Regions from separate parts of the Pseudomonas sp. FBCC-B545 genome, predicted to be linked through region 2. Evidence: riboswitches for the same ligand, from Rfam matches in the RefSeq annotation. Region 2 holds a riboswitch; each other region holds the start of a gene.

Region 1 (10,424 bases), 310 kb from region 2:
GACCGCTTCAAGCCTGGCGTTGATCGGCTGGTTGACCAACCTGGTGTTGATCCCGGTGGTGGCTTTCTACCTGCTGCGGGACTGGGACATCATGATGGCCAAGATCCGCAGCCTGCTGCCCCGTGACCGTGAAGAACGCATCGTCTCGCTGGCGGGCGAATGCCATGAGGTGCTCGGTGCATTTGTCCGCGGCCAATTGCTGGTGATGTTGGCCTTGGGGGTTATCTACGCTGCCGGTCTGATGGCGATCGGCCTGGAGCTGGGGCTGTTGATCGGACTGATCGCGGGCCTGGCGGCTATCGTGCCGTACATGGGCTTTGTGATTGGCATCGGTGCGGCGCTGGTGGCGGGCTTGTTCCAGTTTGGCGGCGACCTTTACCCGATGCTGGGGATTGTCGCGGTATTCATGGTCGGCCAGGCCTTGGAAGGCATGGTGCTGACGCCGCTGCTGGTGGGTGATCGGATTGGCCTGCACCCGGTAGCGGTGATCTTTGCGATCCTGGCCGGTGGCGAGTTGTTCGGCTTTACCGGCATCCTGCTCGCGCTGCCGGTGGCGGCGGTGATCATGGTGCTGGTACGGCATGTACACGACTTGTATAAGGATTCGGACGTGTACACGGGCATTGATGAGCCTGATTTGTAATCGTGATGTCACAAACCCGGCTCAGGCCGGGTTTGTCGTTTATGACGGCGGGTGCGTCAAACAATCCGCGTGAATTCACCAGGTTAACGCAAACCTTTGATTTTGCTTGTGGTCTGCTGCATTGTGCGCCCGGCGTCACGGGTATAAACTTTGCAAACTTTACATAGAGGCCACTAACGGTTCGATGGGAGCCGTTCAGTCAGCATGAAACCGATTCAGCTGCCCCTAGGTGTGCGTCTGCGTGATGACGCTACCTTTATCAACTACTACCCAGGCGCCAATGCCGCTGCACTCGGCTATGTCGAGCGGCTCTGCGAAGCCGACGCCGGGTGGACTGAAAGCCTGATCTACCTGTGGGGCAAGCATGGCGTGGGGCGTACCCACCTGCTGCAGGCCGCATGCCTGCGTTTCGAGCAGATGGGGGAGCCGGCGGTGTACTTGCCCCTGGCTGAGTTGATGGATCGCGGCATCGGCATCTTCGACAACCTTGAGCAGTACGAGCTGGTGTGTCTCGACGACTTGCAGGCAGTGGCTGGCAAAGCGGAATGGGAAGAAGCGCTGTTTCATCTGTTCAACCGCCTGCGCGACAGCGGCCGGCGCCTGCTGATCGCCGCATCGACTTCACCGCGCGAGCTGCCGGTGAAGCTGGCTGACCTCAAGTCTCGCCTGACCCTGGCGCTGATCTTCCAAATGCGCCCGTTGTCCGATGAGGACAAGTTACGTGCCCTGCAACTGCGTGCGTCCCGTCGCGGCCTGCACCTGACCGACGAAGTCGGGCACTTCATCCTTACCCGTGGCACCCGCAGCATGAGCGCGTTGTTCGATTTGCTCGAACAGCTCGACCAGGCGTCGTTGCAGGCGCAAAGGAAATTGACGATCCCTTTCCTGAAAGAAACCTTGGGTTGGTAAGTGGTTGATTTGCCATGGTTCGGCACTTTTCAGGCGCCAGAAAACCTGCGCTTGAGCCCAGCAGGCCACGCAGTAGCAGCGATAAATGGAATTACGGCTTAGATGTCATGGTCGAAATCAGAAGTCACATAGATCACGATTGAATTTGCAAATCGATGTGATAGAGGGCATAGTCTCGGCTTCTTTACACATCAGCCACGGTCGTGCCCATGCTAAATCGCTTCGCACCCCTCGTGCCTCTCGCACTCGTTACCCTGTTGTTTGGTTGCGCCTCCCACCCTCAGCAGGTGGTAGAGCAGCAGAAGCCACAACCACAGACTCAACAAAAATTCGTCGCCGCACAGTCTTCCACTGTTTATGAGGAAGAGTTGGCCACTGAAAAGGAACTGGCCGATTTCTCCGGCAGCAAGCCTTACCAGCTGCCTTTGCTGGCCGACAGTATCCTTGAGCGCGGCAAGTCCCTGATCGGTACACGTTACCGTTTTGGCGGTACCTCTGAAGCTGGTTTCGACTGCAGCGGCTTCATCGGCTACCTGTTTCGTGAAGAAGCCGGCATGAATCTGCCTCGCTCGACGCGCGAAATGATCAACGTGGATGCACCGTTGGTCGCACGCAACAACCTCAAGCCGGGCGATCTGCTTTTCTTTAGTACCAGTGGTCGTGGGCGTGTCAGCCACGCCGGTATCTACTTGGGCGATAACCAGTTTATTCACTCCAGCAGCCGCCGCAGTGGTGGTGTCCGGGTCGATAACCTGGGTGACAGCTACTGGAGCAAAACCTTCATCGAAGCCAAGCGCGCACTAGCAATGGCCCCGACTACGGTTACCGCTAGTAAGTAAAGTTAAAGTGATACTTGAAGTTTGACGTGTAAGCGCTAGAATCCCTGGACATTGTTGTCATCCGTTCGCGCGAGCTTTGCTTGCGCGTTCTGGTTTTCAACGTTCGGCAGCGAAAGCCGCATCCAGACCAGGATTGTTCTGCACATGTCGACCTCGGCCCGCCTGATTCTTATTGTTTGCGTCGCGCTGCTCAGCGCCTGCGCGAGCCGCCCACCGCCGCCCGCGCCTGTAGCGGTCAAGCCCAAGCCGGTGTTCAACTACGCCACCCAAAATTTCTCGCCTGCTGCCGAAGATGTGCTCTTCCGCGCCTTGGGCCTGGTTGGCACGCCCTACCGCTGGGGCGGCAACACGCCGGACTCGGGCTTTGATTGCAGCGGCCTGATTGGCTTTGTATTCCGCGACGCCGCCGGTATCTCCCTGCCGCGCACTACCCGCGAATTGATCGTGATGCGTGCCCAGGACGTCAGCGAGCAGAACCTGCAAACCGGTGATCTGCTGTTCTTCGCCACAGGTGGTGGTTCGCGGGTCAGCCATGCAGGGATTTATGTCGGGGAAGGGCGCTTTGTGCATGCGCCGCAAACCGGCGGTACGGTGAAGCTCGATACGCTATCCAAAGCGTATTGGCAGAATGCCTATCTGAGCGCAAAGCGAGTGCTGCCCGGGAATCTGGCACGCAACCCTTAAGTCGTACATAGATCCAAATGTGGGAGGGGGCTTGCTCCCGATAGCGGTGTAACCGTCAGCACATACTCAGCTGACAGGCCGCTATCGGGAGCAAGTCGAATCGTCGCACCGCCCCTCCCACATTGTTTTTGTGGTGTTTTTGAGATGGGTTACTTGGCTGCCGAAACCCGCCAAACCTTATTCCCCACATCATCGGCCACCAACAAATCCCCCTGCTGATCAATCACCACGCCGACCGGCCGACCCATGGCTTTCTCATCGCTGTTGAGAAACCCCGTCAGCACATCCACCGGCTGTCCTTTTGGCTGGCCCCCTTCAAACGGCACGAAAATCACCTTGTAGCCACTGTGCGGCTTGCGATTCCATGAGCCATGCTGACCGATAAACGCGCCGTTGCTGAACTGCGCGGGCAGTTTATTGCCCTCGGCGAATGTCAGCCCCAGTGAGGCGGTATGAGGGCCTACCGCGTAGTCCGGTGCGATGGCCTTGGCGACCTGATCAGGGTTTTGCGGCGTGACACGCACATCCACATGCTGGCCGTAATAGCTGAAGGGCCAGCCATAAAACCCGCCATCCTTGACTGAGGTGATGTAGTCGGGCACCAGGTCACTGCCGATTTCATCGCGTTCATTGACTGCCGTCCACAGCTTGCCACTCTGCGGTTCCCAGGCCATGCCGTTAGGGTTGCGCAGCCCGGAGGCGAAAATGCGGTGCTTGCCGGTGGCGCGGTCGACTTCCCAGATCGCGGCGCGTCCCTGCTCTGCCTCCAGGCCGTTTTCGGCGACGTTGCTGTTGGAGCCGACGCTCACATACAGCTTGCTGCCATCCTTGCTGGCCACCACGTTTTTCGTCCAGTGGTGGTTCAAAGGCCCGCCCGGTAAGTCCACGACCCTAGTGCCCTGGGCTTTGATCGCGGTTTCGCCCGGCTGATAGGGGAAGCGCAGCAACTTATCCGAGTCCGCCACATACAGGTCGTTGCCGACCAGTGTCATGCCAAAGGGCGAATTGAGATTCTCCAGGAACACCGTGCGGGTTTCGGCCACACCATCGTGATCGGCATCGCGCAGCAACGTAATGCGGTTCGGGCTCGGCACGCCGGCACCGGCACGGCCCATGACTTTTTCCATTACCCAGCCACGCACCCCTTTGGAATCGTCCGGCTTGGGTGGTGCATTGGTCTCGGCCACCAGCACGTCGCCGTTGGGCAGCACGTAGAGCCAGCGCGGGTGATCCAGGCCCTCGGCGAACGCGGCAACCTGAGTGCCGGCAGCGGCGGTGGGTTTGGCGCCCTCCGGCCAGCCAATGGCCGGGGCGATATTGACGGTGGGGACCAGGGTCTTGTTCGGCTCCGGCAGCTTGGGCGCAGGCCCGGTGCCGTCGGAGACCTGCAAGGTAGAGCTTTCACCGCAGGCGGTGAGGCCACCGGCGAGCATGATCAGTAAGGCGAGTCGGGTTTTATGCATGGTTTTCTCCTTGATACCTGTAAGGGTAGAGAAGCAGGGTGTACGGATGGTTCAAGTACCAGGCCAGCTTTAATTGACGCTCCACCCCCAACCCACTAACCTTCGCGGCTTGTTCCAGGTGCTCTGTGGCGTGCGCGTCGGCAGAGTGAAACAGGGAAGCCGGTGAGTGAGCGCACTTGTACACAGTGTTGCCGCGATTCCGGCGCTGCCCCCGCAACGGTAAATGAGTCAAGACGGTGCTGTTTGCCACTGTATCGCCCGCGATATGGGAAGGCGCGCCCTCGGCTGCTTCGATAAGACGCGCCACTCATGAGTCCGGAGACCGGCCTTGAACATTCAACAGCATCACGGTGGGCGATGCTTGGCTGTCTGTTTTTTCTTTTTTCCTGCCCGCCGTTTTTTGTCCAGCCCCAACGGAGAGCTGCCATGACCGATTCCCCCGACCGCGACGAACGCCACTTGGCGCGCATGCTGCGCAAAAAAGCCGTGATCGACGAGCGCATCGCCAATTCACCGAATGAGTGCGGCCTGTTGCTGGTATTGACCGGCAATGGCAAAGGCAAGAGCAGCTCGGCCTTCGGCATGCTGGCCCGCGCCATGGGCCATGGCATGCAGTGCGGTGTGGTGCAGTTCATCAAAGGCCGCAACAGCACTGGCGAAGAGCTGTTCTTCCGACGCTTTCCCGAGCAGGTGCGCTTCCATGTGATGGGCGAAGGCTTCACTTGGGAAACCCAGGACCGCCAGCGCGACATTGCCGCCGCCGAGGCGGCCTGGGCCGTGTCCCGTGCGATGTTGCAAGACGCCTCTATCGGCCTGGTGGTGCTGGACGAGCTGAACATTGCCCTCAAGCACGGCTATCTGGACCTGGACCAGGTACTCAGCGACCTGCAATCGCGCCCGCCGATGCAGCATGTGGTGGTCACGGGCCGCGGCGCCAAGCCCGAACTGATTGAAATGGCCGACACCGTCACCGAAATGGGCATGCTCAAGCACGCGTTCCAGGCCGGTATCAAGGCCCAGAAAGGCGTCGAACTTTGAATCAGCCTCGTCATTGCCCGGCCGTATTGATCGCCGCTCCGGCGTCCGGCCAGGGCAAAACCACCGTCACCGCCGCGCTGGCGCGTTTGCATCGCAACCTGGGACGCAAGGTACGCGTGTTCAAATGCGGGCCGGACTTTCTCGACCCGATGATCCACGAGCGCGCCAGCGGTGCGCCGGTGTATCAACTGGACATGTGGATGGTCGGTGAGCAGGAAAGTCGCCGTCTGCTCTGGGAAGCGGCAGGGGAGGCCGACCTGATCCTGATTGAAGGCGTGATGGGCTTGTTCGACGGCACGCCCTCCAGCGCCGACCTGGCGCGGCACTTCGGCGTGCCGGTACTGGGCGTGATCGATGGCACCGCCATGGCCCAGACCTTTGGCGCCCTGGCCCTGGGCCTGGCACGTTATCAACCCGACCTGCCGTTTGCTGGCGTGCTGGCCAACCGCGTCGGTACTTTGCGTCATGCCCAGTTGCTCGAAGGCAGCCTCACCGAGGGCTTGCGCTGGTACGGCGCGTTGTCCCGAGAGACCGGCATCGAATTGCCCAGCCGCCACCTGGGCCTGGTGCAAGCCAGTGAATTGAATGACCTCGATGTGCGCCTGGACGCCGCCGCCCAGGCCTTGGGCAGCAGTTGTGAAGTGGCCCTGCCGCCGCCCGTGACCTTTGCCGCGCCCGCAGTGATCGAGGCCGAGCCGTTGCTCGCCGGCGTGCGCATCGCCGTGGCCCGTGACGAAGCCTTTGCCTTTACCTACGGCGCCAGCCTTGACCTGTTACGGGTGATGGGCGCTGAGCTGAGCTTTTTCTCACCGATCCATGATCGCCAATTGCCGGAAGCTGACAGTCTGTATCTGCCCGGCGGGTATCCGGAATTGCACCACCAGGCCCTGTCGGCCAATGTCCCGATGCTGGAGGCCATCCGTGCGCATCACGCCGCCGGTAAACCGCTGCTTGCTGAATGTGGCGGCATGCTCTACCTGCTCGATTCGCTCACCGATGTGCACGGTTCTCGTGCTGAACTGGTGGGCCTGCTACAGGGCGATGCGGTGATGCAAAAGAAACTTGCAGCCCTGGCTCTGCAAAGCGTCGAACTGCCGGAAGGTGTCCTGCGTGGCCACACCTACCACCATTCCCTGACCAACACCGAATGGGCGCCGATTGCCCGCGGCCTGAGCCCCAACGGTGGGCGCGGTGCCGAAGCGGTGTACCGCCAAGGGCGGATGACCGCGTCCTACGTGCACTTTTATTTCCCGTCCAATCCTGGCGCGGTGGCCGCGTTGTTCGCGCCAGACCTTGAGACCGTTATCGCAGGCAAGCCAGCTCCCACAGTTGACCGAGTTGAAACCCAATCCAATGTGGGAGGGGGCTTGCCCCCGATGAGGCCATGACTGACAACGCCTTCCCCGAAGCCGACCGCCAGGCCGTCTACCGCGCCATCGCCGAACGCCGCGACATGCGCCACTTCACCGGCGGCAGCGTCGCCCCGGAACTGTTGCACCGCCTGCTCCAGGCCGCGCACCAGGCACCCAGTGTAGGTCTGATGCAGCCATGGCGTTTTATCCGCATCAGCGACCGCCCGTTGCGCAGCCAGATCCAGCAGTTGGTGGAAGAAGAGCGCGTGCGCACCGCGCAGGCCCTGGGCGAGCGCTCCGATGAGTTCATGAAGCTCAAAGTCGAAGGCATCAACGACTGCGCCGAGGTATTGGTGGCCGCACTGATGGATGATCGCGAGCGCCATATCTTCGGGCGCCGCACCCTGCCGGAAATGGACATGGCGTCTCTATCCTGTGCCATCCAGAACCTGTGGCTGGCGGCGCGAGTGGAGGGCCTGGGCATGGGCTGGGTGTCGCTGTTCGAACCCCAGGCGTTGGCCGAACTGCTGGGTCTGCCACCCGGCGCGAAACCCCTGGCCGTACTGTGCTTGGGGCCGGTGGCTGAGTTCTATCCGGCACCGATGTTGCAGCTTGAAGGCTGGACCGAGCCGCGACCGCTGAGTGACATGCTGTATGAAAACAAGTGGGGAGTGAGTCAATGAGTGTGGCCTTGCTGTGTGTCGCTGCGGTGGCGCTGGATGCGCTGCTGGGTGAGCCCAGGCGCTGGCATCCGCTGGTAGCGTTCGGCAATTTCGCCGGGCGTATCGAGCAGCGTTTCAATACCGGTGGGCGCGGCTGGCGCAGCCATGGCGTGACCGCGTGGTTTATCGCGGTGGTGCCGCTGACCCTGCTGGCCACGGCTTTGTCATGGGCGCCGTTTATTGGCTGGCTCGTGGAAATCCTGGCGTTGTATTGCGCCCTTGGCATGCGCAGCCTGGGCGAGCATGTGACCCCGGTAGCCCAGGCTCTGCGCAGGGATGACCTGGACGAGGCGCGCAAACGCGTGAGCTACCTGGTCAGCCGCCAGACCAGCGAACTGGACCGCACTGGAGTCGCCCGCGCCGCCACTGAGTCGGTGCTGGAAAATGGCAGCGACGCGATATTCGCCGCGCTGTTCTGGTTCGTGGTGGCCGGTGTGCCAGGGGTGGTGCTCTATCGCCTGAGCAACACTCTGGATGCCATGTGGGGCTATCGCAACGAACGCTTCGAACGCTTTGGCTGGGCGGCCGCCAAGATAGACGATGTGCTCAACTATATTCCTGCGCGCCTGGTGGCTTTGACCTACGCGTTGTTGGGCAAAACCCGCTTGGCCCTCAAATGCTGGCGCGTCCAGGGCCCGACCTGGGACAGCCCCAACGCCGGGCCGGTGATGGCCGCCGGTGCCGGTGCACTGGGGGTAGAGCTGGGCGGTGCGGCGATTTATCACGGCGAGATACATCAGCGCCCGCCGTTGGGTGAAGGCCCACCCGCCGATGCCGATTCCATTGATCGCGGCTGGCAACTGGTGCAACGCGGCGTATGGTTGTGGTTGTTGGTCCTGTGCGTAGGGGCACAAATCTATGCTTGAACACGGTGGTCGGCTGCGAAAGGCCGCGATTGAGTATGGGATTGCCGAAGCGGATTGGCTCGACCTGTCCAGTGGCCTGGCGCCCTGGCCGTGGCCGATTCCCGAGATCCCGTTGCGTGCCTGGGCGCGCCTGCCGGAAAGCGACGACGGCCTGGAGCAGGCCGCCAGCGACTATTACGGTACCGCCCAGTTGTTGCCGGTGCCGGGCTCCCAGGCCGCGATCCAACTGCTGCCGCGCCTGCGTCGTTCCGGCAAGGTCGGCGTGCTCTCGCCCTGTTATGCCGAGCACGCCGAAGCCTGGCGTCGCGCTGGCTACGTGGTGCGCGAAGTGCAGGAGCAGGAGGTCGATTTCTATCTTGACGGCCTCGACGTGCTGGTGGTGGTCAACCCCAACAATCCCACGGGCCTGAGCCTGCCACCGCAGCGCCTGCTGGACTGGCATGCACGGTTGGCCCAGCGCGGTGGCTGGCTGATAGTGGACGAGGCCTTCATGGACGTTACCCCAGAGTTGAGCCTGGCCAGCCATACCCATGAGGTCGGTTTGATCGTGCTGCGTTCATTCGGCAAGTTCTTCGGCCTTGCGGGTGTGCGCCTGGGTTTTGTGCTGGCCGAACGCAAGTTGCTCAAGTTGCTCGCCGAACAGGTCGGGCCCTGGGCCGTCAGCGGGCCGACACGGGTGCTGGGCCAAGTGTGCCTGCGCGATACCGCCGGGCACACCCGCCAGCGCAAGCGCTGCATCGAAGCCGGCCAGCGCTTGTTCGAACTGCTTGAAAGCCGGGGCTTTGAGCCCCACGGCGGTTGCGCGTTGTTCCAGTGGTTGATTACGCCGCACGCCGAACGCCTGCACGAGTTCATGGCCCAGCGCGGCATTCTGCTGCGCCTGTTTGTGCATGACAGCAGCGTGCGTTTCGGCCTGCCCGATACCGACGCCGATTGGCTGCGACTCGACCAGGCCCTGGCCGCCTACAAGGACGCCACATGAGCACCTTGATGGTGCAGGGCACCACCTCCGATGCCGGCAAGAGCACCCTGGTGACTGCGCTGTGTCGCTGGCTGGTGCGCCAGGGCGTGGCGGTGGTGCCGTTCAAACCGCAGAACATGGCGCTCAACAGCGCCGTCACTGCCGAAGGCGGCGAAATCGGCCGTGCCCAGGCGGTCCAGGCCCAGGCCGCCAACCTGGCGCCCCACACCGATATGAACCCGGTGTTGCTCAAGCCCAACAGCGATACCGGCTCCCAAGTGATCATCCATGGCCGCGCCGTGACCAGCATGAACGCCGTGGCCTATCACGCCTACAAGGCTATCGCGATGCAAGCGGTACTGGCTTCCCACGCGCGTTTGAGCCAAGCCTACCCGGTGGTGATGGTCGAGGGCGCGGGTTCCCCGGCCGAGATCAACCTGCGTGCCAACGACATTGCCAACATGGGCTTCGCCGAAGCAGTGGATTGCCCGGTGCTGTTGATCGCCGATATCAACCGTGGCGGTGTGTTCGCCCATCTGGTCGGCACGTTGGAACTGCTGTCGCCCAGTGAGCAGGCGCGGGTCAAGGGTTTCATCATCAACCGTTTTCGCGGTGATATCGCGCTGCTGCAGCCTGGGCTGGATTGGCTGGAGGCGCGCACCGGCAAGCCGGTGGTGGGGGTGTTGCCCTATGTGATGGACCTGCATCTGGAGGCCGAAGACGGTATCGATCAGCGCCAGGTCAACAAGGCCGCCCAGGTGCTCAAGGTGGTGGTGCCGGTGTTGCCGCGTATCAGCAACCATACGGATTTCGACCCGTTGCGCCTGCACCCCCAGGTGGATTTGCAGTTTGTCGGGCCGGGCCAGGCGATTCCTGCGGCTGACTTGATCATCCTGCCGGGGTCGAAGAGCGTGCGCAGCGATTTGGCGTTCTTGCGTGCCAATGGT
Region 2 (10,424 bases):
CAACCGTTTCAAGGTTATTTTCATTATCGTCTCCTCAGCAGATAAAGCGTCGGGACGACGAGGCGTACTGGCCCTTCATGGACCGAATGTTCAGCGTTATCCCTTACGCTAGGCTGAAGGCTAGCCGTTGCGTCAGTACCCTCAGAAATATCCGACTAAAGGTAGGGATAAGCAGGATCGCCGCACGGCGTGGCTTGGGGTTTTCGCGAGCAAGCTCGCTCCTACAGGAGTGACATGTTGGGGGTGGTATGGTTGCGCCAGACTATGGAGGACTGAACTTGACATTGACTGTCGACACCTTGTTCGAATTGGCCATGGCTAACCCGCTCAATGCCCAAATCACGGCGCGCCTGCCGGACCTTGGGGTGCAGCAGTGCCTGCTCACCGCGGGTTGTCTGTTCCAGGCGGTGTGGAATCATCAGGCGAATCTGCCGGCTGATCAGGGCGTGAAGGACTACGATGTTTTTTACTTCGACACAGACCTGTCCTACGAGGCGGAAGACGCGGTGATTCGTGCGGCGCAGGCGCTGTTCCAGGACCTGGGGGTGAATGTGGAGGTCAGGAATCAGGCCCGTGTGCACCTTTGGTACCCTGAGCGATTCGGCCGGCCCTATCCGCAATTGCACTCGGCCAGGCAGGGGGTTGATCGTTACCTGGTGGCGGGCACTTGCATCGCGTTGGATATCACCACCGGCGAGGTGTATGCACCCTATGGGCTAGAGGATGTGGAGCAGGGCGTGCTGCGCATCAACCCACTGCATCCCGAACCGCAGCTGTTTTTGCACAAGGCCAGAAGTTATCAGGCGCGCTGGCCCTGGCTCAGGATCGTCGAGCCAGGCTTAGCCGAGTAAGCCGCCGAGCATGCCGCAACCTATCACCACCAGCCAGGGCGGCAGCTTCCAGACCATCAGCGCGACCAATGCGAGCACGGCCAGGGCAAAGTCATACCCGTTGAAAATCGCGCTGGTCCACACCGGCCGGTACAGCGCCGCCAGCAACAGCCCAACCACCGCCGCATTCACCCCGGCCAGTGCCGCCTGGGTGCGCGGGCTTGTGCGCAGGCTGGCCCAGAAGGGCAAGGCGCCGCAGATCAGCAGGAACGAAGGGGCGAAGATCGCCAGCAGGGCGATCACGCCGCCGAGCCAACCGCTGGGGGCGTGGGTCATCGAGGCGCCGAGGAAGGCGGCGAAGGTGAACAGCGGGCCGGGCACGGCTTGGGTGGCGCCGTAGCCGGCGAGGAATACGTCATTGCTCACCCACTGCGGCGGCACCACTTCAGCTTGCAGCAGCGGCAGCACCACGTGGCCGCCGCCGAACACCAGGGCGCCGGTGCGGTAGAAGGCGTCCACCAGGGCGAGGACGGGATTGGGCAGCCCGTCGGCCAGGATCGGCAAGCCCACCAATAGCACCACGAACAGCACCAGCCATATGGCCCCGGCGCGGCGGCTGATGGCGATGGGCAGGCTGTCGGGCTCGGTCTGGGTTTGGGGCTTGAACAGCAGCAGGCCGGCCACGCCTGCGGCGGCGATTACCCCGACCTGGCTCCAGGCGGATGGCGCCAGCAGCACGATGCATGCGGCGATCAGCATCAGCGTGAGCTTCACGGCACCTCGGCATAGGTTGCGCGCCATGCCCCACACGGCCTGGGCGACGACGGCCACGGCGACGACCTTGAGGCCATGCAAGGCGCCACCGGGGATGGCGGTGCCGTAGTGCGAGAGGCCGACGGCAAAGAGAATCAGGGCGATGGCCGACGGCAAGGTAAACCCGGCCCAGGCCGCTGCGGCGCCGCCGTAGCCTGCGCGGGACAAGCCCAGGGCAATGCCGACCTGGCTGCTGGCCGGGCCGGGGAGGAACTGGCACAAGGCGACCAGTTCAGCGTAGCTGCGCTCGCTCAACCATTGCCGCCGAGTGACGAACGCCTCGCGGAAATAGCCCAGGTGCGCAATCGGCCCGCCGAAGGAGGTCAAGCCCAGGCGCAGGAAGATCAGGAACACCGACCAGGGGCTGTCAGGGCGATCGGTAGGTGAGTTGGCCAAGGTCGGGTGCTCTGCTGGTGGGGTAGGCGTAGCCGGTATTTTGCAGACCATACCCAATTTTCATGACGTGCAGAAGAGACGGCGTTTTTGACCTATTCATTGAATTTATCGGTGGTGGCTTGAGTCATTGAAGCATAGCGTTGCTTTCACCCACCCGACCTCAAGGACTGACCATGACCTTCTTTATCTTCCTCCTGGCCTGCGCCGCCGCCGCCAGTACCGGTGTGATCTTCAAGCCCGGCGCCTGGTACGAATCCCTGGTCAAGCCCAGCTTTACTCCGCCTAACTGGCTGTTTCCGGTGGCATGGACAATCATCTATCTGCTGCTGGCCTGGGCCGGTTACCGCTTGAGCCTGATCCCCGGCAGCCAAATGGTGCTGGCGCTGTGGGCGGCGCAGATTGCCCTGAATACCTTGTGGACACCGGTGTTCTTCGGCGCCCACCGACTGCTGGCCGGGATGGTGATTATCGTGCTGCTGTGGCTCACCGTGGCGGCGATGGTGGTGCTGGCCGTGCGCCTGGACCTGATCACCGGTTTGATCCTGTTCCCTTACCTCGCCTGGTTGTGTGTAGCCGCGGCGTTGAACTTCTCGATCCTGCGCAATAACCGCTGATGACCTACCAACATTGGCCGGCCAGCGAGCCGGAACTGGCCCAGATGCGCCGCTTCAATCAGAAGCTTGGGTGGATGCCGCGCTTTAAAATCCGCAACCGCGTCACGCCGCGTCTGATCCAGGCGCTGTTGCGCGCCAGTCAAACGCTGAAGAAGGCGCCCGTGGCAGAACGCAAAAAGGTGGGCTCGGTGCCGGTGCGCATCCTGCGGCCCAGCGGCAAGCCCAAAGGCGTAGTGCTGGATATCCACGGTGGCGGCTGGGTGATCGGCAATGCGCAGATGGATGACGACCTCAACCTCGGCATGGTCAACGCCTGCGGCGTGGCGGTGGTGTCGGTGGATTATCGGCTGGCGGTGGACACGCCGATAGAAGGGCTGCTGGAAGACTGCCTGGTCGCTGCACGCTGGCTTCTGGGGGATTGCCCGGAGTTTGCCGACCTGCCGGTGTTCGTCGTCGGCGAGTCGGCCGGCGGGCACTTGGCGGCGGCCACGTTGCTGGCGCTCAAGCAGTGGCCGGAGTTGCTCGAGCGGGTAAGCGGCGCGGTGTTGTATTACGGCGTCTACGACTTGACCGGCACGCCGAGCGTGCGCACGGCAGGGCCGGATACCTTGTTGCTGGACGGGCCGGGCATGGTCGAGGCGCTACGCATGCTGACGCCGGGCATCACCGACGAGGCGCGCCGGCAGCCGCCGTTGTCGCCGTTGTACGGGGACTTCGCGGGGTTGCCGCCAGCGCTGATGTTTGTGGGCGAGTTGGACCCGCTCAAAGACGACACGCTGCTGATCGCCGAGCGCTGGGGCGGGGCAGAAGCGCATCTGCTGCCGGAGGCGGCCCATGGTTTCATTCATTTTCCATTGGCGATGGCAGACAACGTGTTGGCCTACAGCCGCAAATGGATAACGCAGCACCTGCATCAAGTAGGAACTAAAAAGCTGATCGCCGAGTCAGGTTAATCAGTTGCGCCTTCTTCCCTTACAAGGATTCCCGCATGCGTGCCTACACCCTGAACTACCTTTTCAATGATGAGCCTCGCACTCACAGCTTCGACCTCAAGCAGCTTGAATTGCCCAAGCATGAGGCGGCGATGCATTTGCTGGCATTGCATTTCGGCGATGCGGAAAACGGCCTGATCATGCCTGCCGCGGATGCAACGCCGGAGGAGGTCCTGGAGCAGGCGCAGGTGGTGGGGATCACACGGATCGAGGTGGTATGAGGCCGAAAATCCAGGTCGTCACCCTGGCTGATCTGCCCGAAGTACTCAGCTTCGCGTTGCAGGCACGTGATGAACTGTTCCCAAAGCTCAGCGCAACCGGGATACCGGATGACCTGGCGCAGTTCGAAACTATTTACCTGCAGGGCGACGGGCAGTTTCTGATTGCTCGTGCCGAAGGCCAGATCGTTGCGGCGGTGGGTTACCTGCCGTACGACGGCCGCTTTGCACAGTTGAACTACCAGGGCTGCAAGACAGTGGAGGTGGTGCGCCTGTACGTACATCCGGCATTTCGTCGCTGCGGCCTGGCGGGTGAGCTATACCGTTCGCTGGAGGCGCTGGCGCGGGCGGACGGGGTGGAGGTGGTTTACCTGCATACCCACCCGTTTCTCCCCGGGGCGATTGATTTCTGGATCCGGCAAGGATTCGAGGTAGTGAATGTGGAAGCTGACCCGGTATGGCAGACCACCCATATGCACCGGCTTCTGTAGATCAAATGCGGGAAGGGCGGTACGCCGCCGCCGGCCTGACTGACACACCTCGGTCAAATGTGGGAGGGGGCTTGCCCCCGATGGCGGTGGGTCAGCCCCAGGTGTATTCACTGACACTCCCTCATCGGGAGCAAGCCCCCTCCCACATTTGTCCCAGGTGTGTCAGGTAGGGCGTCGCTGCGGTCTGGCGGGTGAGCTATACCGATCGCTGGAAGCGCGGGCGCGGGCGGACGGGGTGGAAGTGGTTTACCTGCATACCCACCCGTTTCTGCCCGGGGCGATTGATTTCTGGATCCGGCAAGGATTCGAGGTGGTGGATGTGGAAGCTGACCCGGTATGGCAGACCACCCATATGCACCGGTCTCTGTAGATCAAATGTGGCAGGGGCGATGCGACGATTACGGGTACGCCGCCGCCGGCCTGACTGACACGCCTCGGTCAAATGTGGGAGGGGGCTTGCCCCCGATGGTGGTGGGTCAGCCCCAGGTGTATTCACTGACACTCCCTCATCGGGGGCAAGCCCGCTCCCACATTTGTCCCAGGTGTGTCAGGTAGGGCGTCGATGCGGCTAGCGGGTGAGCTTTACCGTTCGCTGGAAGCGCGGGCGCGGGCGGACGGGGTGGAGGTGGTTTACCTGCATACCCACCCGTTTCTGCCCGGGGCGATTGATTTCTGGATCCGGCAAGGATTCGAGGTGGTGAATGCGGAAGCTGACCCGGTATGGCAGACCACCCATATGCACCGGTCTCTGTAGATCAAATGTGGCAGTGGCGATGCGACGATCACGGGTACGCCGCTGGCGGCCTGACTGACACACCTCGGTCAAATGTGGGAGGGGGCTTGCCCCCGATGGCGGTGGGTCAGCCCCAGGTGTATTCACTGACACTCCCTCATCGGGAGCAAGCCCCCTCCCACATTTGTCCCAGGTGTGTCAGGTAGGGCGTCGCTGCGGTCTGGTGGGTGAGTTATACCGTTCGCTGGAGGCACTGGCGCGGGCGGACGGGGTGGAAGTGGTTTACCTGCATACCCACCCGTTTCTGCCCGGGGCGATTGATTTCTGGATCCGGCAAGGATTCGAGGTGGTGGATGTGGAAGCTGATCCGGTATGGCAGACCACCCGTATGCACCGGCCTCTGTAGATCAAATGTGGCAGGGGCGGCGGCCTGGCTGACACCCCTGGGTCAAAAATGTGGGAGGGGGCTTGCCCCCGATGGTGGTGGGTCAGCCCCAGGTGTATTCATTGACACTCCCTCATCGGGGGCAAGCCCCCTCCAACATTTTTGACCGAGGTGTTTCAGGTCAGGTAGGGCGCAGGCGCAGGATTTGCGCGCCGTCGAACGGGTCTGTGAGGTAATGCCCCTGCACCCCGAATGTCTCTTGCAGGCGCTCTGGCGTCAGCACCTCCAACGGCGTACCCAGCGCCACCAATCGTCCGCGATCCAGCACGGCCAGGCGATTACAGGTCAGCGCCTGGTTCAGGTCATGCAGGGCAATCAAGGTGGTCACCGGCAAGCCTTGCACGCCTTTCAAGATCGCCAGTTGATGCTGGATATCCAGGTGATTCGTCGGCTCATCCAGCAACAGAATCCGCGGTCGTTGCGCCAGGGCTCGGGCGATGTGCACGCGTTGGCGTTCGCCGCCGGAGAGGCTGCGCCAGGCACGGTGGCTCAGGTGGGTGGCGTCTACGTCGTGCAGGGCCTGGCGGACGATGGCGTCGTCTTCGCTAGACCACGGGCTCAGCGCCGACAGCCATGGCGTGCGGCCCAGGGCCACGGCGTCGAACACGCGGATGGCATCGTCAGTGTCAGCCTGCTGTTCCACCACCGCCAGCTGTTGCGCGATGGCGCGGCGCGACAGCTCACCCAGGCGCTTGGCGCCCAGGCGTACTTCACCACTGGCCGGGGCGCGTAAGCCGGCGAGCAATTTGAGCAGGGTGGATTTGCCCGAGCCGTTGGGCCCGACGATGCCGAGGGTTTCCCCTTGCTGCACGTCCAGGTGAACATCGCGCAGCAACTCAGCGTCACGCACCTTGAAACCCAGGCCGGTGCAACTGAGCACACTCATCGCGCGTTCCTGCGGCCAATCAGGATCAGCGCAAACACCGGTGCGCCCACCAACGCCGTGACCACACCGACGGGAATCACCTGGCCCTTGATCAAGGTGCGCGACAGCACATCGGCCGCAATCAAGAACAACGCGCCGCCAAGAGCGCTCGCCGGCAGCAACCGCGAATGCCCGGTGCCCAGCAGCAGGCGCACCGCATGGGGAATCACCAGGCCGACAAAACCGATGGAGCCAACGATGGACACCATCACCGCCGTCACCAGCGCAGCGCAGGCCACCAGCACAAACTGCACGCGACGCACCGGGATGCCCAGGGACGCCGCCGAGTCGCTGCCGAAGGTAAAGGCATCCAATGCGCGACGATGCCACAGGCACACCGCCAGCCCAACGATCGCCACCGGCACCGCCAGCCACACCGACGGCCAGCGCACGCCGCTGAGGTTGCCCAGCAGCCAGAACATAATGCCGCGGGCTTGCTCGGAGCTGGCTGACTTGGTGATCAGGAACGCGGTCAAGGCATTGAACAATTGCGAGCCGGCGATGCCCGCGAGGATGATCTGCCCGGTGCCGCTGGACGAGCCACTGGCCCGCGCCAGCAGGATCACCAGCGCAAACGCTGCCATTGCCCCTACAAATGCCCCCGCCGACAGCGACACCAGCCCGCCGCCCACACCAATCAAGGCGACCAGGACCGCGCCGGTCGACGCGCCGGCACTGATGCCGAGCAAGTAAGGATCAGCCAGCGGGTTACGCAGCAACGATTGCAGGATCACGCCACAGGTCGCCAACCCCGCACCGCAGGCAGCGGCCACCAGGGCGCGGGTCAGGCGGTAGTTCCACACCACGCCTTCATCGATGGGGTCGAGCACGAAGCCCGCGGCCCACAGCTTGTTGGCGAGCACCTTGAGCACCACCTGTGGCGAGATGGCGGTCTCGCCGATGGCCACGCCGGCGAGCAGGGCGAGCAACAGCAGTGTGAGGGCGAGCAGGGTCCGTATCATTTCGGCAGGTCGTAGCCGTCGATGGCGGCGGCCAGTTGTTCCAGGCCATCGAAGGTGCGCAGGCTGGCCTGCAGCGCCAGGGCATCGAGGATGATGATGCGGTTGTTTTTCACCGCGTCCATGTTGCGGGTCACCGGGTCGTTGCGCAGGAAGGCGAGTTTCTTCTCGTGGTCGTCGGCGGGGTAGCGGCGCCGATCCATGCGTGCGATCACCAGGAACGTCGGGTTGGCCTTGGCAATGGTTTCCCAGCCGACGGCGGGCCATTCTTCATCGGACTGCACCACATTGCGCAGGCCGAGGGTTTGCAACATGAACTGCGGAATACCCTTGTGCCCGGCCACGTACGGATCGCTGGCCATTTCGGCGCTGGAGAACCACACCAGCGCGCTGGCTTGCTTCAAGCCTTTGCCTTGCGCGGTGGCGATGGACTTGGCCAGGCGCGCCTGTAGTTCGTCGTTGAGCTGCTGGCCGCGATCCTGGACGTCGAAAATCTGCGCCAGTTGGCGGATGCTTTTATAAATCGTGTCGATGCGGAACGGCTCCAGCCGCGTGCCGTCGGCACCTACCAGGTTGTCCTTGCCTTCGCAGTCCGAGGGCAGCAGGTAGGTGGGGATCTGCAGCTCATGGAATTGCTCGCGGGTGCCGACCACGCCTTGTGGCCCCACCACCCATTCCAGCTCGGCGGCCACCAGTTGCGGGCGCTTGGCGATCACCGCTTCGAAGCTCGGCTCGTTGTTGGCCAGGCGCTCGATGGTGGCGTCCTGTGCCTTGTACTGCGCCAACACGTTGTTGAACCACAGCGAAGTGCCAACCACTTTATCGCCCACGCCCAAGGCGTAGAGCATCTCGGTGGCGGCCTGGCCGATGGTTACGCTGCGTGCAGGCGCGTGCTGGAAGGTCAGGGTACTGCCGCAGTTTTCCAGGGTCAGCGGGTAATGGGTGGGCGTGGCCTGGGCCATTGCACAGGCACCCAAGCCTGCGATCAGGGCGGTAACGCGTGGCAGCATGGGGTGATCTCCGAGTGCAGCAGGGGCGGTACGGCTCGGAAATACAGCCTCGAACGCTGCCGATCGGGCAGGCAAGGATGTCCTTCCCGGACACCCCGCCGGTTAGTGGTTTTGCTGGGCCGGCAGGTCTCCTGACTGATGCGTCGTCGCCTCGCTCCCGCCTTCCCGGACAGGGTCCAGTGGCAGTGGGGAGCAGGCTCGGCACCTACAGTTGCGGGGGCAGTTTCGATTGACGTCGCGGGCGGCGTTTCGAATTCCCTATTAGTCCCATACGGGAACCGGCGGCGGTATGGTAAGCGATCACCCCCTGTAGGAGCGAGCTTGCTCGCGAAGGTCGTCAACGATAACGCGGGAAACCTGATACGCCGCAGCGCTCTCAGGTGCTTCGCGAGCAAGCTCGCTCCTACAATGGGCCGCTCTCAGAGTCGTATGTCTTGGGGGCCGCGGATCAGCGCTTCAATCCGCGTACCTGTCGCACGTTCTTCATTGCTGAACCCGTCATAGTCGGCCAGGTTGGCGAAGCGGATGCCGGTCAGTTGCTCGATCTGGATCACGCTGCGCTGGTAGGTGCGAAGCTGGCCGAACACCAGGTCGAGCTGCCCCAGCTCACGGCTTTGGTCGATCATGTAGGCGCTGGCGGAGGGTTTGCCATCGTCGCCGAGGTAGGCCACAACTTTCCAGAACGCCTTGGGGATTTTCACCCCACGATAAAGTCGGTCGTCATCGGCGAATACCGGGCCGGTAAACACCGTGGCCCGGGCTTTCCAGCGTTGGGTGTTGTCAAGAATGTAGTCTTCGAGTTCCAGCCAGGTCTTCTGGTTGAAGCCGCTCATTTGCGGCGAGCAGTTGGTGAAATGGAAGGTGTCGAAGTTGGCGGTGTTGGCCTCCTCGCCCCAGTTGGGGTCCTGGCGCCGCACCAGGTGGCCGCGGTCCAGGCCATTGCTGGCGTAGAGGTCTTCACCTACCTGCGCATCCAGGGGCAGGCGACCATCGTAGGCCCAAGTGTCGTTGCTGCGCGTGATGTCCACATGCTTTGAGCCGTCGATATTCACCCCCACGTAGAGCGCCAGTCGTCGGGAACGCGACATAGTGATGGAGAAATGCGTGTAGTCCAGGCGCTTGGGTTGCACGTCGCTCGACAGTGGCTCGCCGACCGTGGGCCATGGCACCACGAAGTCGCTGAGGAAATCATGGGCATAGCCATCGCGGTTTTTGAGGTCCTTGGCCGCGGTGACGCGCGGTGTCGCGGTTCTGGCTTCCAGCAGGGTGGGGCTGAGCGCGACCAATGGGCGCAGGTCGGAAAGCCTGGGGCGGTGGGAAAGGTCGATTTTGGCTGTGCGGGCGGGCATGGGCATGTTCCTTATGGGCCTCGGATAAACACCACTGCAACACAAACTCATGACAATTTGGCCCAGGTGGCGAACACAGGGCTATCCTGAAACCGCTACCGGACGTTCATCACACGCCAAAAAGGAGCCAGCTTATGTGTGTTCGCCAGCCGCGCAACCCGATTTTCTGTCTGATCCCACCCTATATGCTCGACCAGATCGCCCGCCACGGGGATAAAGCCCAACGGGAAGTCGCATTACGCACTCGCGCCAAGGACAGCACGTTCCGCTCGTTGCGCATGGTCGCGGTACCCGCCAAGGGCCCAGCCCGCATGGCGTTGGCCATGGGCGCCGAGAAACAGCGCTCGATCTACAGCGCTGAAAACACCGACAGCCTGCCTGGCAAGCTGATCCGCGGCGAAGGGCAACCGGCCAGTGGCGATGCCGCGGTGGACGAAGCCTATGAAGGCTTGGGCGCGACCTTCGATTTTTTCGACCAGGTATTCGACCGCAATTCCATCGACGATGCCGGCATGGCCCTGGACGCCACGGTGCACTTCGGCCAGGACTATAACAACGCGTTCTGGAATTCGACCCAGATGGTCTTCGGCGACGGTGACCAGCAGTTATTCAATCGCTTCACCGTGGCGCTCGACGTGATTGGCCATGA
Region 3 (10,424 bases), 1.4 Mb from region 2:
CTACTGATGCTCGTGGTTGTGGTTTTGTCTCCCTTGAATAGTCAAAATTGATGGTGCCCATTGTGCAGATAACCAACAGCGTGCAACGCTCCTATAACCCGTCCGTAGAGGCTCAACAAAACAGCTCTTCCGATCCCACGTTGCGTAAGTTCGACCCGCATTTGAGGCCAATACCGGGTCTTGATAAGCCGGTTTTTACCGTGGACCAGATCGCCCAGCACCTCACCCGGGACGGCCGGAAATGGAATGACAGCAATGGTGATGGCGTCACGCAAGTCTCCTATACATTCGATACCCACGGACAAGGGGAGACTGCGTTCAATGCCACCCAGAAAAGCCAGGCCAGACTGTCCATGCAGTCCTGGGCCGATGTGGCGAACGTGTCTTTCGAAGAGCGTACTGGCCGTGGGGAAGGGCACCTGGCTTTTTCCAACAGTGAGGTGCCCCGGGTTGCATTCGCCCAATTGCCAGGTGGAGACGGTAAAGTCCTCATGAATCCCCGTTTTGGCACGAATGCTGCGCCTGCACTTAACAATCACGGCCGATATACGCTTACCCATGAAATAGGGCATGGACTGGGGCTTTTGCATCCAGCGGACTATGACAATAGCGGCGATTCCACCTACCCCAGTTACTATCGCGACGCCGTCTATGCCCAGGATACTCGTGGCCATACTGTCATGAGCTACTTCGATGCCAACTTAAGTGGTCAGAACCTTAAGGGAAGGTACTCTGCTGCACCATTGATGGGTGATATTGCTGCTGCCCAGCGGGTATATGGTGCCAACTATAGAACACGTAATTCAGACACCACCTACGGTTTTAACTCCAATTCGGGTCGAGACTATTATCAACTCGATCATCCCAGGAATACGGCATTATTCTGCGTGTGGGACGGTGGAGGTAACGACACATTGGATTTTTCCAGATATCGCCAAAACCAGACCGTCAACCTCAACGCTGAATCCTATTCCGATGTTGGAGGGTTACGGGGGAATGTTTCTATTGCCAAAGGCGTTACGGTTGAAAACGCAATCGGCGGTTCTGGTCATGATGCGATCATCGGGAACGATGCGGACAATGTGCTCAAGGGGGCAGCGGGCGCCGATTGGCTGAGGGGGGCAGGGGGGGCGGATACCTTTGCTTATGACCACGCCAGCGATTCCACGTTGGAAAATCCTGACCTGATCATGGACTTTGAGAGTGGCACCGACAAAATCGACATTTCGGTCTTGTTGAAAAACGCCGGTATTGGCGCCTTGACGTTTGTAAGGCGGCTATCGGGCGAACCTGGTCAAGCTGTTCTGGGTTACAACCGCCACACCAACCAGTCGAGGTTGGCTATTGATCTGACGGGCAACGGCCGTTTTGACTTTTTTCTCAAAAGCCACGGTCCGATAAATACACCCGACATCATTAGTAATGTTCCGGTTAAGTGGGCCTATTCCTAAAAAAGAAGCAGCATGCCAGCGGCTAGGGAGTAGTCGCTTCAACAGGCCGGCCGCTGCCTGTGTGGTTTCGGCGTTTCTCGATGTCGGATGAGCGATCAACATTGACCCGTTCTCCCGCACTGCGTAGCCTTGCCCGTTCGAGGTTCTTCGGCCCAGGCCGAAGCTAAGAAGGGAACGCGGTTCAAGCCGCGGCTGCCCCCGCAACTGTGAAGGGTTCAGTTGACTGCCACGCCACTGCCGAGACGGCGGGAAGGCGCAGTCAGCGTTGGTCGCAAGACCTGTACGCCCCAAGCCAGGAGACCTGCCTCGTCACTGATTTTCCAATTCAACCGGGCGGGGTGATCCGGTGACGAAATCCGCTGCTGCGCGCCGCCGCAGGGCCTGTCGTCCCGTATGCCCGCCCCAAAGGGCATCCGATGAAAACACTGGCCAAACTCCCTGTCACCATCGTCACCGGCTTCCTTGGCTCGGGTAAGACCACCTTGTTGCGTCATATGCTCGACAACGCCCAGGGCCGTCGTATTGCGGTGATCGTCAACGAATTCGGCGAGCTGGGCATTGACGGTGAAATCCTCAAGCAGTGCGCCATCGGTTGTACCGAAGAAGAAGCCAATGGCCGCGTGTACGAACTCGCCAACGGTTGCCTGTGCTGCACCGTGCAGGAAGAGTTCTTCCCGGTGATGCGCGAACTGGTTGCCCGTCGCGGCGACCTTGACCATATCCTCATCGAAACCTCGGGCCTGGCCCTGCCAAAGCCACTGGTGCAAGCCTTCCAGTGGCCGGAAATCCGCAGCGCCTGCACTGTCGACGCAGTGATCACCGTGGTCGACAGCCCGGCCGTGGCCGCCGGCACCTTCGCCGCGTTCCCGGATCAAGTCGACGCCCAGCGCAAACTCGACCCGAACCTGGACCACGAGTCGCCATTGCATGAACTGTTCGCCGATCAACTGGCCAGCGCCGACCTGGTGATCCTCAACAAAGCCGACCTGATCAGCGCCGAAGACCTGGCCCGCGTGCGCCTGGAAGTCGCCGAGGAGCTGCCGCCAGCAGTGAAGGTCATCGAAGCCAGCAGCGGTCGCCTGCCGTTGGACGTGCTGATTGGCCTGGGCGCAGGCTCCGAGGAGCACATTGACGCTCGCCACAGCCATCACGATCATCATCATGAAGGTGAAGACGATCACGATCACGATGCCTTTGACTCGATCTCCATCGACCTGCCCCAAGCCGAAGAAGCGCTGTTGCTCGACGCCCTGGCTCAATTGGTGGTGCAGCACGGCATCCTGCGCGTCAAAGGTTTCGCCGCGATCCCGAACAAACCGATGCGCCTGTTGATCCAGGGCGTGGGCACGCGCTTCGACAAACACTTCGACCGTGCCTGGGGCTTGGAAGAAGCACGTACCACGCGCCTGGTGCTGATCGGCCAGGAGCTGGACGCCGCCGGCCTTGAAGCGCAATTGCGCGCTGCCCTCAGCGTTTAACCATGCACCTGCTCAGGACCCAACCCGGTGGTTTCGTCGCGGACGACAATATTGCCGACCTTGGCCAAACCCCTGCTGAACTGGTGATCCTGTGCAGCGGCGACTCCAGCCTGGCGCTGCTCGCCGAAGCAGCCCAGCAGTTGCCCGAGGATTACCCGAGTCTGCGCCTGGCCAATCCGATGCAGGTGCAAAACCATGCCTCCGTCGACCTGTACGTCGATGAGGTGTTGCGGCACGCCAAGGTGATTCTGATTTCCTTGCATGGCGGCATTGGTTACTGGCGCTACGGCATAGAGCGCCTGGTGGAACTGGCCGAGCGCGGCGTCACGCTGATTTTGGTGCCGGGGGATGACCGCCCCGACCCGGAGCTCAGCTGCCTGAGCACCGTTGATGCCGAACAGCGCGAGCGCCTGTGGCATTTCCTGCGCCAGGGTGGCCTGGGTAACGCGCTGGATTTTTATCATTGCCTGGCCAGCGCCCATCTGGGTCGCGACTATATATGGGCCGAGCCGCAAACCTTGCCGCGTACGGCGATCTATCACCCTGGTAAAGCCAATGCCCGCCTCAATGACTGGCAGGTGGATTGGCGCGCTGACCTCCCCGTGGCCGCCGTGCTGTTCTATCGCTCCCACTTGCAGGCGGCCAATACCGGCTTTATTGATGTGTTCTGCCAGCGCTTGCAGGCTGCGGGCCTCAACCCGTTGCCCATCGCGGTGGCCAGCTTGAAAGAGCCCGGCTGCCTCACGGCGGTCGAGGACCTGCTGGACGACGTGCAAGCCGCGGTAATCCTCAACACCACCGGCTTTGCCCAGTCCAGCCCCGAAGCCCCGCACCTGCGCCCGTTTCGTCGCAATATCCCGGTGATCCAGGCGATCTGCGCCCAGGACAACCAGCCCGGCTGGCAGGCCAGCGAACAGGGGCTCGGCCCCCGCGACCTGGCGATGCATATTGCCTTGCCGGAGCTGGATGGGCGCATCATCAGTCGGCCGATCAGCTTCAAGGACCTGGCCTGGCGCAGCGAGCGCAGCCAGTCGGACGTGGTGTGCTATCGCGCAGTCCCTGAACGCATGGACTTTGTCGCTGAATTGGCGCGGCGCTGGGTCGACTTGGCCCGGGTGCCGAATGCCGATAAGCGCATTGCTCTGATCCTCGCCAACTACCCGACCCGAGATGGGCGTATTGGTAATGGCGTGGGCCTGGACACCCCGGCGGCGGCGTTGAATATCCTGCGTGCCTTGCAATCTGAAGGCTACCCGGTGGCAGAGGTGCTTCCCGAGAGCGGCACCGCATTGATCCATGCGCTGCTCGGTGGAGTCACCAACGACCTGGACAGCCTCGACCTGCGCCCGTGCCACCAAAGCCTGGGCCTGGGGGATTACCAGGCGATGTTCGATCGCTTGCCGGCGTCCAATCGTCAGGCTGTGCTGGAACGTTGGGGCGCCGCGCAAGACGATCCCATGTTTCGCGACGGCCGCATGATGATCGCCGGCTTGCGCCTGGGCTTGACCTTCGTCGGCATCCAGCCGGCACGGGGTTACCAGGTGGACGCCAGTGCCGTGTACCACGACCCGGACCTCGTGCCGCCCCATGGCTACCTGGCGTTCTATTTCTGGTTGCGCCACACCTACGGCGCCCATGGCGTGATCCATGTGGGCAAGCACGGCAACCTGGAATGGCTGCCGGGCAAAGGCGTAGGCCTGTCGGAAAACTGCTGGCCGGATGCATTGCTCGGGCCGCTGCCGAATATCTATCCGTTTATTGTCAACGACCCAGGCGAGGGCGCCCAGGCCAAGCGGCGTACCCAAGCGGTGATCATCGACCACCTGATGCCACCGCTGACCCGCGCCGAAACCTACGGCCCGTTGCGTAACCTGGAGCTGTTGGCCGACGAGTACTACGAGGCGCAATTGCTCGACCCGCGCCGCGCCCTTGAGCTGCAAAAAGACATTCTCAAGCTGGTGCGCGAAACCCGCATCGACCAGGAGCTGGAGCTGGACAGCGAGGCTGACGCCGACATCTGGCTGCCGCGCCTGGACACCTACCTGTGTGACTTGAAGGAATCGCAGATCCGCGACGGTCTGCATGTTTTTGGCGAATCACCCGAGGGCCGCTTGCGCATCGGCACCTTGCTGGCCTTGCTGCGCATTCCCCGTGGCGATGGCCGTGGCCCGCAATCGAGCCTGCTGCGGGTACTGGCCAAGGCATTCGACCTGGGCTTTGATCCGCTCGATTGCGCCTTGGCCGAGCCCTGGACGGGACGGCGTCCGCCAGTGTTGCAGAAAATCGACGGGCAGTTATGGCGCACCGCCGGCGATACCCGCGAACGTCTGGAGCTGTACGCAGCGCGGCTGATCGAGCAGGCGCTGGAAGGTCCCCTCGAGCAGTTGGAAGAGCCCGGCTGGCAGGACGTGAAGTCGGTGATAGAAAGCCTGCGCATCGTGGTCGCGCCACGCCTGGACGCCTGTGGCCCAGCGGAAATGCGCGGCTTGCTGGATGCCCTGGGCGGGCGGTTTGTACCGGCAGGGCCCAGCGGTGCGCCCAGTCGCGGTCGCCTGGATGTACTGCCGACGGGGCGTAACTTCTTCACCGTGGATGTGCGCAACCTGCCGACCACCACGGCCTGGCGCATCGGTTTCCAGTCGGCCAACCTGATGCTTGAGCGACATCTGCAAGATCACGGCGACCACCTGCGCCAGCTTGGCTTGTCGGTGTGGGGCACCGCCACCATGCGTACGGGGGGCGACGATATCGCCCAGGCCATGGCGCTGATGGGCGTGCGCCCGGTATGGGCTACCGGCAGCCAGCGGGTGGACGATTTTGAAATACTGCCGATCAGCCTGCTGGACCGCCCGCGTGTCGACGTGACCCTGCGTGTGTCCGGGTTCTTCCGCGATGCCTTCGCCAACCTGATTCGCCTGTTCGATGCGGCGGTGCAGGCGGTAGCGGCCCTCGATGAACCGGATGACATGAACCCGCTGGCCGCCAAGGTGCGCAGCGAGCGCCAGGCGTTGCAGGCGTCGGGCCTGGACTTAGAGGTCGCGGCGAAGCAGGCCGGCTGGCGCATCTTCGGCGCCAAGCCCGGTGCCTATGGCGCAGGTGTGCAGGGCGCCATTGACGGGCGCCTGTGGCAGAGCCGTGAAGACTTGGCTGAGATCTACCTGAACTGGGGCGGTTATGCCTACGGTGGGTCCGACGAGGGCACCGCCGCCCGCGAGCAATTTGCCCAGCGCTTGAGCCAGGTGCAGGCGGTATTGCAGAACCAGGACAATCGCGAGCATGACCTGCTCGACTCCAATGACTACTACCAATTCCAGGGCGGCATGCTTGCCGCCGTGGAAACCCTGAGCGGTGACAAGGCCGCCAGCTATCATGGTGACCATAGCCAGCCGGACCTGCCCAGAATCCGTACCTTGAAGGAAGAGCTGAACCGGGTTATCCGCGCCCGCGCCGCCAACCCCAAGTGGATCGAAGGCGTCAAGCGCCATGGCTATAAGGGCGCGTTCGAAATGGCCGCGACCGTGGACAACCTGTTCGCTTTCGACGCCACCACCGCGCTGATCGACGATCATCAATACGCGCTGCTGGCCGATGCCTACCTGCTCGACCCTGACACCCGCGCCTTTGTGCAGCAACATAACCCCGACGCCCTGCGGGACATGACCGAGCGTATGCTCGAAGCCCAGCAGCGGGGCATGTGGCAGGAGCCGGGGGCGTATCGCGAGGCGTTGGAAAACCTGTTGCTGGATATAGAAGAAGACAGCCGATGACTGAGACTCCCCATTTCCCGCTGTCCGCCGTGGTCGGCGCCGACGAGCTGAAACTGGCGCTGTGCCTGACTGCCATCGACCCGAGGATCGGCGGCGTGCTGATCGAAGGGCCGCGGGGCATGGCCAAGTCGACCCTGGCCCGTGGCCTGGCGGACCTGCTGGCCAGCGGGCAGTTCGTCACCTTGCCTTTGGGCGCGACCGAGGAGCGGCTGGTCGGCACCTTGGACCTGGATGCAGCACTGGGCGAAGGCCGTGCGCAGTTTTCCCCCGGCGTGTTGGCCAAGGCGGATGGCGGTGTGCTGTATGTGGATGAGGTCAACCTGTTGGCAGACCACTTGGTGGACCTGCTGCTGGACGTGGCCGCCAGCGGCACCAACCTGATCGAACGTGACGGCATTTCCCATCGCCATTCGGCGCGCTTTGTGCTGATCGGCACCATGAACCCGGAGGAGGGTGAGTTGCGCCCGCAACTGCTCGACCGCTTCGGCTTCAATGTGGCGCTGAGCGGGCAGACCTTGCCTGCCGAGCGCGGGCAGATCATCCGTCGTCGCCTGGATTTCGACACCGATCCAGCGGCGTTCTGCGCGCAGTGGGCTGAACCTCAGGCCGCCTTGCGCGAGCGCTGCACCCAGGCGCGGGCACGGCTCGACAGCATCCCGTTGGATGATCAGGCATTGGCCCGGATCACCGAACGCTGCTTTGCTGAAGGCGTCGATGGCCTGCGCGCTGACCTGGTCTGGCTGCGTGGCGCCCGTGCCCATGCGGCGTGGCGTGGCGCGTCAGCCATCGCCGAGGAAGATATCGATGCAGTGGCCGAGTTTGCCTTGCGCCATCGCCGTCAGCCGCAAACGCCACCGGCCGCGCCGCCGAATGAAGGGCAATCGTCGAAGCCGTCTGAGACCTCCCCTGGCCAGGGCCAATGGGGCGATATGCCCGCACCGGCCTTGCCCACCGGCGCACGCCGCGATGTGCCGGCCTGGCCAAAAAAGCCCTAGGCATCCGCCCCCGACCTGACGCGGGGGCGGATGCCCGGCCCCAGGCGGGCAGACTGGACAACGGCAGGCAGGGCAAGGCGCGCAGCGCACAGCAGGGCACGATCAATTGGCCGGGCACTTTGCTCGACGGCCGGCCGCAATCCCGGGACGATTTGCTGTTTCACCTGCGTAGTCGTTCAGCGCCTGAATTGTGGTTGGTGATCGTCGATGCCTCGGCGTCGACTCGGCGCCATCGCGCGTTGAGCGATGCCAAGGGTTTGTTGGCCCAGCTGTTTGACGATGCTTACCGGCAACGGGCGCGCATGGCCTTGCTGACGGCAAGCGGCGCATCGCCGAAGTGGCAGGTGCAAGGCCTGAAGGCTGCCAAAGGACTGGCGGGTTGGCTGGAACAACTCGGTGCCGGCGGCGGCACGCCATTGCTGGCGGCACTGGCCGAGGCCGGGGAGTGGCTCGCGGCGCGGCGCAAGCGCTATCCGGTGGAGCAACAGAAGTTGCTGGTGATGACCGATGGGCGGCTCAAGGCAATTGACGCATTGCCGCGATTGGAGTGCCCGGGATTGCTGATCGATATTGAGCGTGGGCCGATCAGGTTGGGGAGGGCTCAAGAGCTGGCGATGGGGTTGCAGTTGGAGTATCGGCATATCGATGATGTGTAGTGCCTTGGCCATCGCCATCGGGAGCAAGCCCCCTCCCACAGGGGAATGCGGTGTGCTCAAAATGTGGGAGGGGGCTTGCCCCCGATGAGGCCTTCAAATACCCCACAGCTTCATCAGCCCGCCCCCGGCACATTCGGCCAAAGATCCGCCACCATAAACAACCGTTCCGCTTCCTCCCACTCCTCACCGCTCTGCACCATCCGCACCAGCAACTGCGCCGGGGCCATCGGGTCCAGGTCCGCCAGCCAGCCTTGCATCTGTTCTTCACTCCACACCTCACCCGCCGGGTAATGCGCCGGTGCCAGCCAGGCATGGCGGGGTAAGGGCTGCCAGCGGCCGGGCGGGGTGGTGCTGACAAAGTCCCGCCAGTCGCGTTGATGCAGCCAGCGCCCGCGCAAATGCTGCGGGTGAGCGCCAAGGGGGGATTGCGCCGCGCCGGGCCAGGGGTAGAGCAGATAACCGCCCAACCACAAATGCGCATCGAACTGTTGGATATCCAGCGCCGCCAAGGCTTCGCGGCTCTCGGCACGTGCCGAGATCGGCAACTGGTGCTGGGCCAGGTGTGCCAACTTGCGGTCGAGCCGGTCATGGCAGCCAGGGCCAAGCCATTGCGCGGTGTCTTCGCCATCGCCGTCCTGGGGGCCCAGGTAGAGCTTGATCGCCAGTTCCAGGTGGTGCACGCCATCGCGGTCGCGCAGCAGCATGTCCAGCTCGCCCAGAGTATGCCCGGCGCGGCGGATCGGCAGGTTGGCGGCCAGCAATTCCACGCCCGGCGCATGTTGCACCGCGAACTGCCACAGGCGTTCGTAGTAGAGGCCCAGGCGCCGCGTGCGTGACAGGCTCAGCCATTGCTGCAAGGCACTGCTGTCACGGTCCAGGTCACGCAGCCAGGCTTCGAGCAAGTGGGGCGCCTGCACCCAGTCACTGCCGGCCAACGGATGGCGCTGCGGCCATGGTGTCTGCGCGAGCATCGGCGGGGCGAGTATCACCCACGCCAGGTCGCGCACCTCGGGGTGGCGCAATTGACGGGGCAGGGCGTGCAAGTCAGGGAACACTGTCATGGTCCGAGCATAGCCTTTTCAGACGTGCGCAAGGTGCCTGAGAACCATTGTCATCAAGGCTCTGCGGCGACAAAGGATTTTGCCTGAGACGGCCTTTCGCCCATAATCGTTCTTTTTGGTCGCACCCCACACCCCGCAGGAGCCCCATGGAGCAATTTCGCAATATCGGCATTATCGGTCGCCTGGGCAGTACCCAGGTGTTGGACACCGTCCGCCGACTGAAGAAGTTTCTGCTCGAGCGCCACCTGCATGTGATCCTCGAAGACACCATCGCTGAAATCCTCCCAGGCCACGGCCTGCAAACCTCGTCGCGCAAGATGCTCGGCGAAGTCTGCGACATGGTCATTGTGGTCGGCGGCGATGGCAGCCTGCTCGGCGCCGCTCGTGCGCTGGCGCGGCATAACGTGCCGGTGCTGGGGATCAACCGCGGCAGCCTGGGGTTTCTGACCGATATCCGCCCCGATGAGTTGGAAGTCGAAGTGGCCAAGGTGCTCGACGGCCATTACCTGGTGGAGAACCGCTTCCTGCTGCAAGCCGAAGTGCGCCGCCACGGCGAGGCCATTGGCCAGGGCGATGCCCTCAACGATGTAGTGCTGCACCCGGGCAAGTCCACGCGGATGATCGAGTTCGAGTTGTACATCGACGGCCAGTTCGTGTGCAGCCAGAAGGCCGACGGCCTGATCGTCGCCACCCCCACCGGCTCGACCGCCTACGCGCTGTCGGCAGGCGGTCCGATCATGCATCCCAAGCTCGATGCCATTGTGATCGTGCCGATGTACCCCCATATGTTGTCCAGCAGACCGATTGTGGTCGATGGCAACAGTGAGTTGAAAATCGTGGTGTCCAAAGACATGCAGATTTACCCGCAAGTCTCCTGCGACGGGCAAAATCATTTCACCTGCGCCCCCGGTGACACCATCACCGTGAGCAAGAAGGCACAGAAGTTGCGCTTGATCCACCCGCTGGATCACAACTACTACGAAGTGTGCCGTACCAAGCTGGGCTGGGGCAGCCGC

What was found. Region 2 has a riboswitch for cobalamin ahead of NMB39_RS09785 (ABC transporter substrate-binding protein). Riboswitches for the same ligand answer to the same signal wherever they lie in the genome.
Region 1: another riboswitch for cobalamin. It lies ahead of cobO (cob(I)yrinic acid a,c-diamide adenosyltransferase); the one in region 2 lies ahead of NMB39_RS09785 (ABC transporter substrate-binding protein).
Region 3: another riboswitch for cobalamin. It lies ahead of cobW (cobalamin biosynthesis protein CobW); the one in region 2 lies ahead of NMB39_RS09785 (ABC transporter substrate-binding protein).

Annotation. Positions count from the first base shown of each region.
Region 1 covers NZ_CP101441.1:1,787,486-1,797,909, forward strand. The annotation lists gene NMB39_RS08335 (AI-2E family transporter) at 1-643, shown strand, start outside; gene hda (DnaA regulatory inactivator Hda) at 848-1,552, shown strand; gene NMB39_RS08345 (C40 family peptidase) at 1,762-2,391, shown strand; gene NMB39_RS08350 (C40 family peptidase) at 2,536-3,075, shown strand; gene NMB39_RS08355 (PQQ-dependent sugar dehydrogenase) at 3,225-4,538, opposite strand; cobalamin riboswitch at 4,638-4,883, shown strand; gene cobO (cob(I)yrinic acid a,c-diamide adenosyltransferase) at 4,965-5,576, shown strand; gene NMB39_RS08365 (cobyrinic acid a,c-diamide synthase CobB) at 5,573-6,964, shown strand; gene bluB (5,6-dimethylbenzimidazole synthase) at 6,961-7,611, shown strand; gene cbiB (adenosylcobinamide-phosphate synthase CbiB) at 7,608-8,516, shown strand; gene cobD (threonine-phosphate decarboxylase CobD) at 8,509-9,498, shown strand; gene NMB39_RS08385 (cobyric acid synthase) at 9,495-10,424, shown strand, end outside.
Region 2 covers NZ_CP101441.1:2,101,231-2,111,654, forward strand. The annotation lists gene NMB39_RS09725 (cytochrome C) at 1-24, opposite strand, end outside; gene NMB39_RS09730 (nucleotidyltransferase family protein) at 279-851, shown strand; gene chrA (chromate efflux transporter) at 840-2,039, opposite strand; gene tspO (tryptophan-rich sensory protein TspO) at 2,213-2,653, shown strand; gene NMB39_RS09745 (alpha/beta hydrolase) at 2,653-3,606, shown strand; gene NMB39_RS09750 (hypothetical protein) at 3,642-3,866, shown strand; gene NMB39_RS09755 (GNAT family N-acetyltransferase) at 3,863-4,354, shown strand; partial or broken gene NMB39_RS09760 (GNAT family N-acetyltransferase) at 4,527-4,724, shown strand; partial or broken gene NMB39_RS09765 (GNAT family N-acetyltransferase) at 4,923-5,108, shown strand; partial or broken gene NMB39_RS09770 (GNAT family N-acetyltransferase) at 5,296-5,493, shown strand; gene NMB39_RS09775 (ABC transporter ATP-binding protein) at 5,654-6,418, opposite strand; gene NMB39_RS09780 (FecCD family ABC transporter permease) at 6,415-7,419, opposite strand; gene NMB39_RS09785 (ABC transporter substrate-binding protein) at 7,416-8,426, opposite strand; cobalamin riboswitch at 8,531-8,724, opposite strand; partial or broken gene NMB39_RS09790 (outer membrane lipoprotein carrier protein LolA) at 8,748-8,837, shown strand; gene NMB39_RS09795 (DNA/RNA non-specific endonuclease) at 8,846-9,775, opposite strand; gene NMB39_RS09800 (M4 family metallopeptidase) at 9,910-10,424, shown strand, end outside.
Region 3 covers NZ_CP101441.1:3,489,747-3,500,170, reverse strand. The annotation lists gene NMB39_RS16280 (M10 family metallopeptidase C-terminal domain-containing protein) at 63-1,451, shown strand; cobalamin riboswitch at 1,575-1,774, shown strand; gene cobW (cobalamin biosynthesis protein CobW) at 1,868-2,929, shown strand; gene cobN (cobaltochelatase subunit CobN) at 2,932-6,696, shown strand; gene NMB39_RS16265 (magnesium chelatase ATPase subunit I) at 6,693-7,691, shown strand; gene NMB39_RS16260 (vWA domain-containing protein) at 7,745-8,347, shown strand; gene NMB39_RS16255 (DUF1853 family protein) at 8,461-9,408, opposite strand; gene NMB39_RS16250 (NAD(+) kinase) at 9,555-10,424, shown strand, end outside.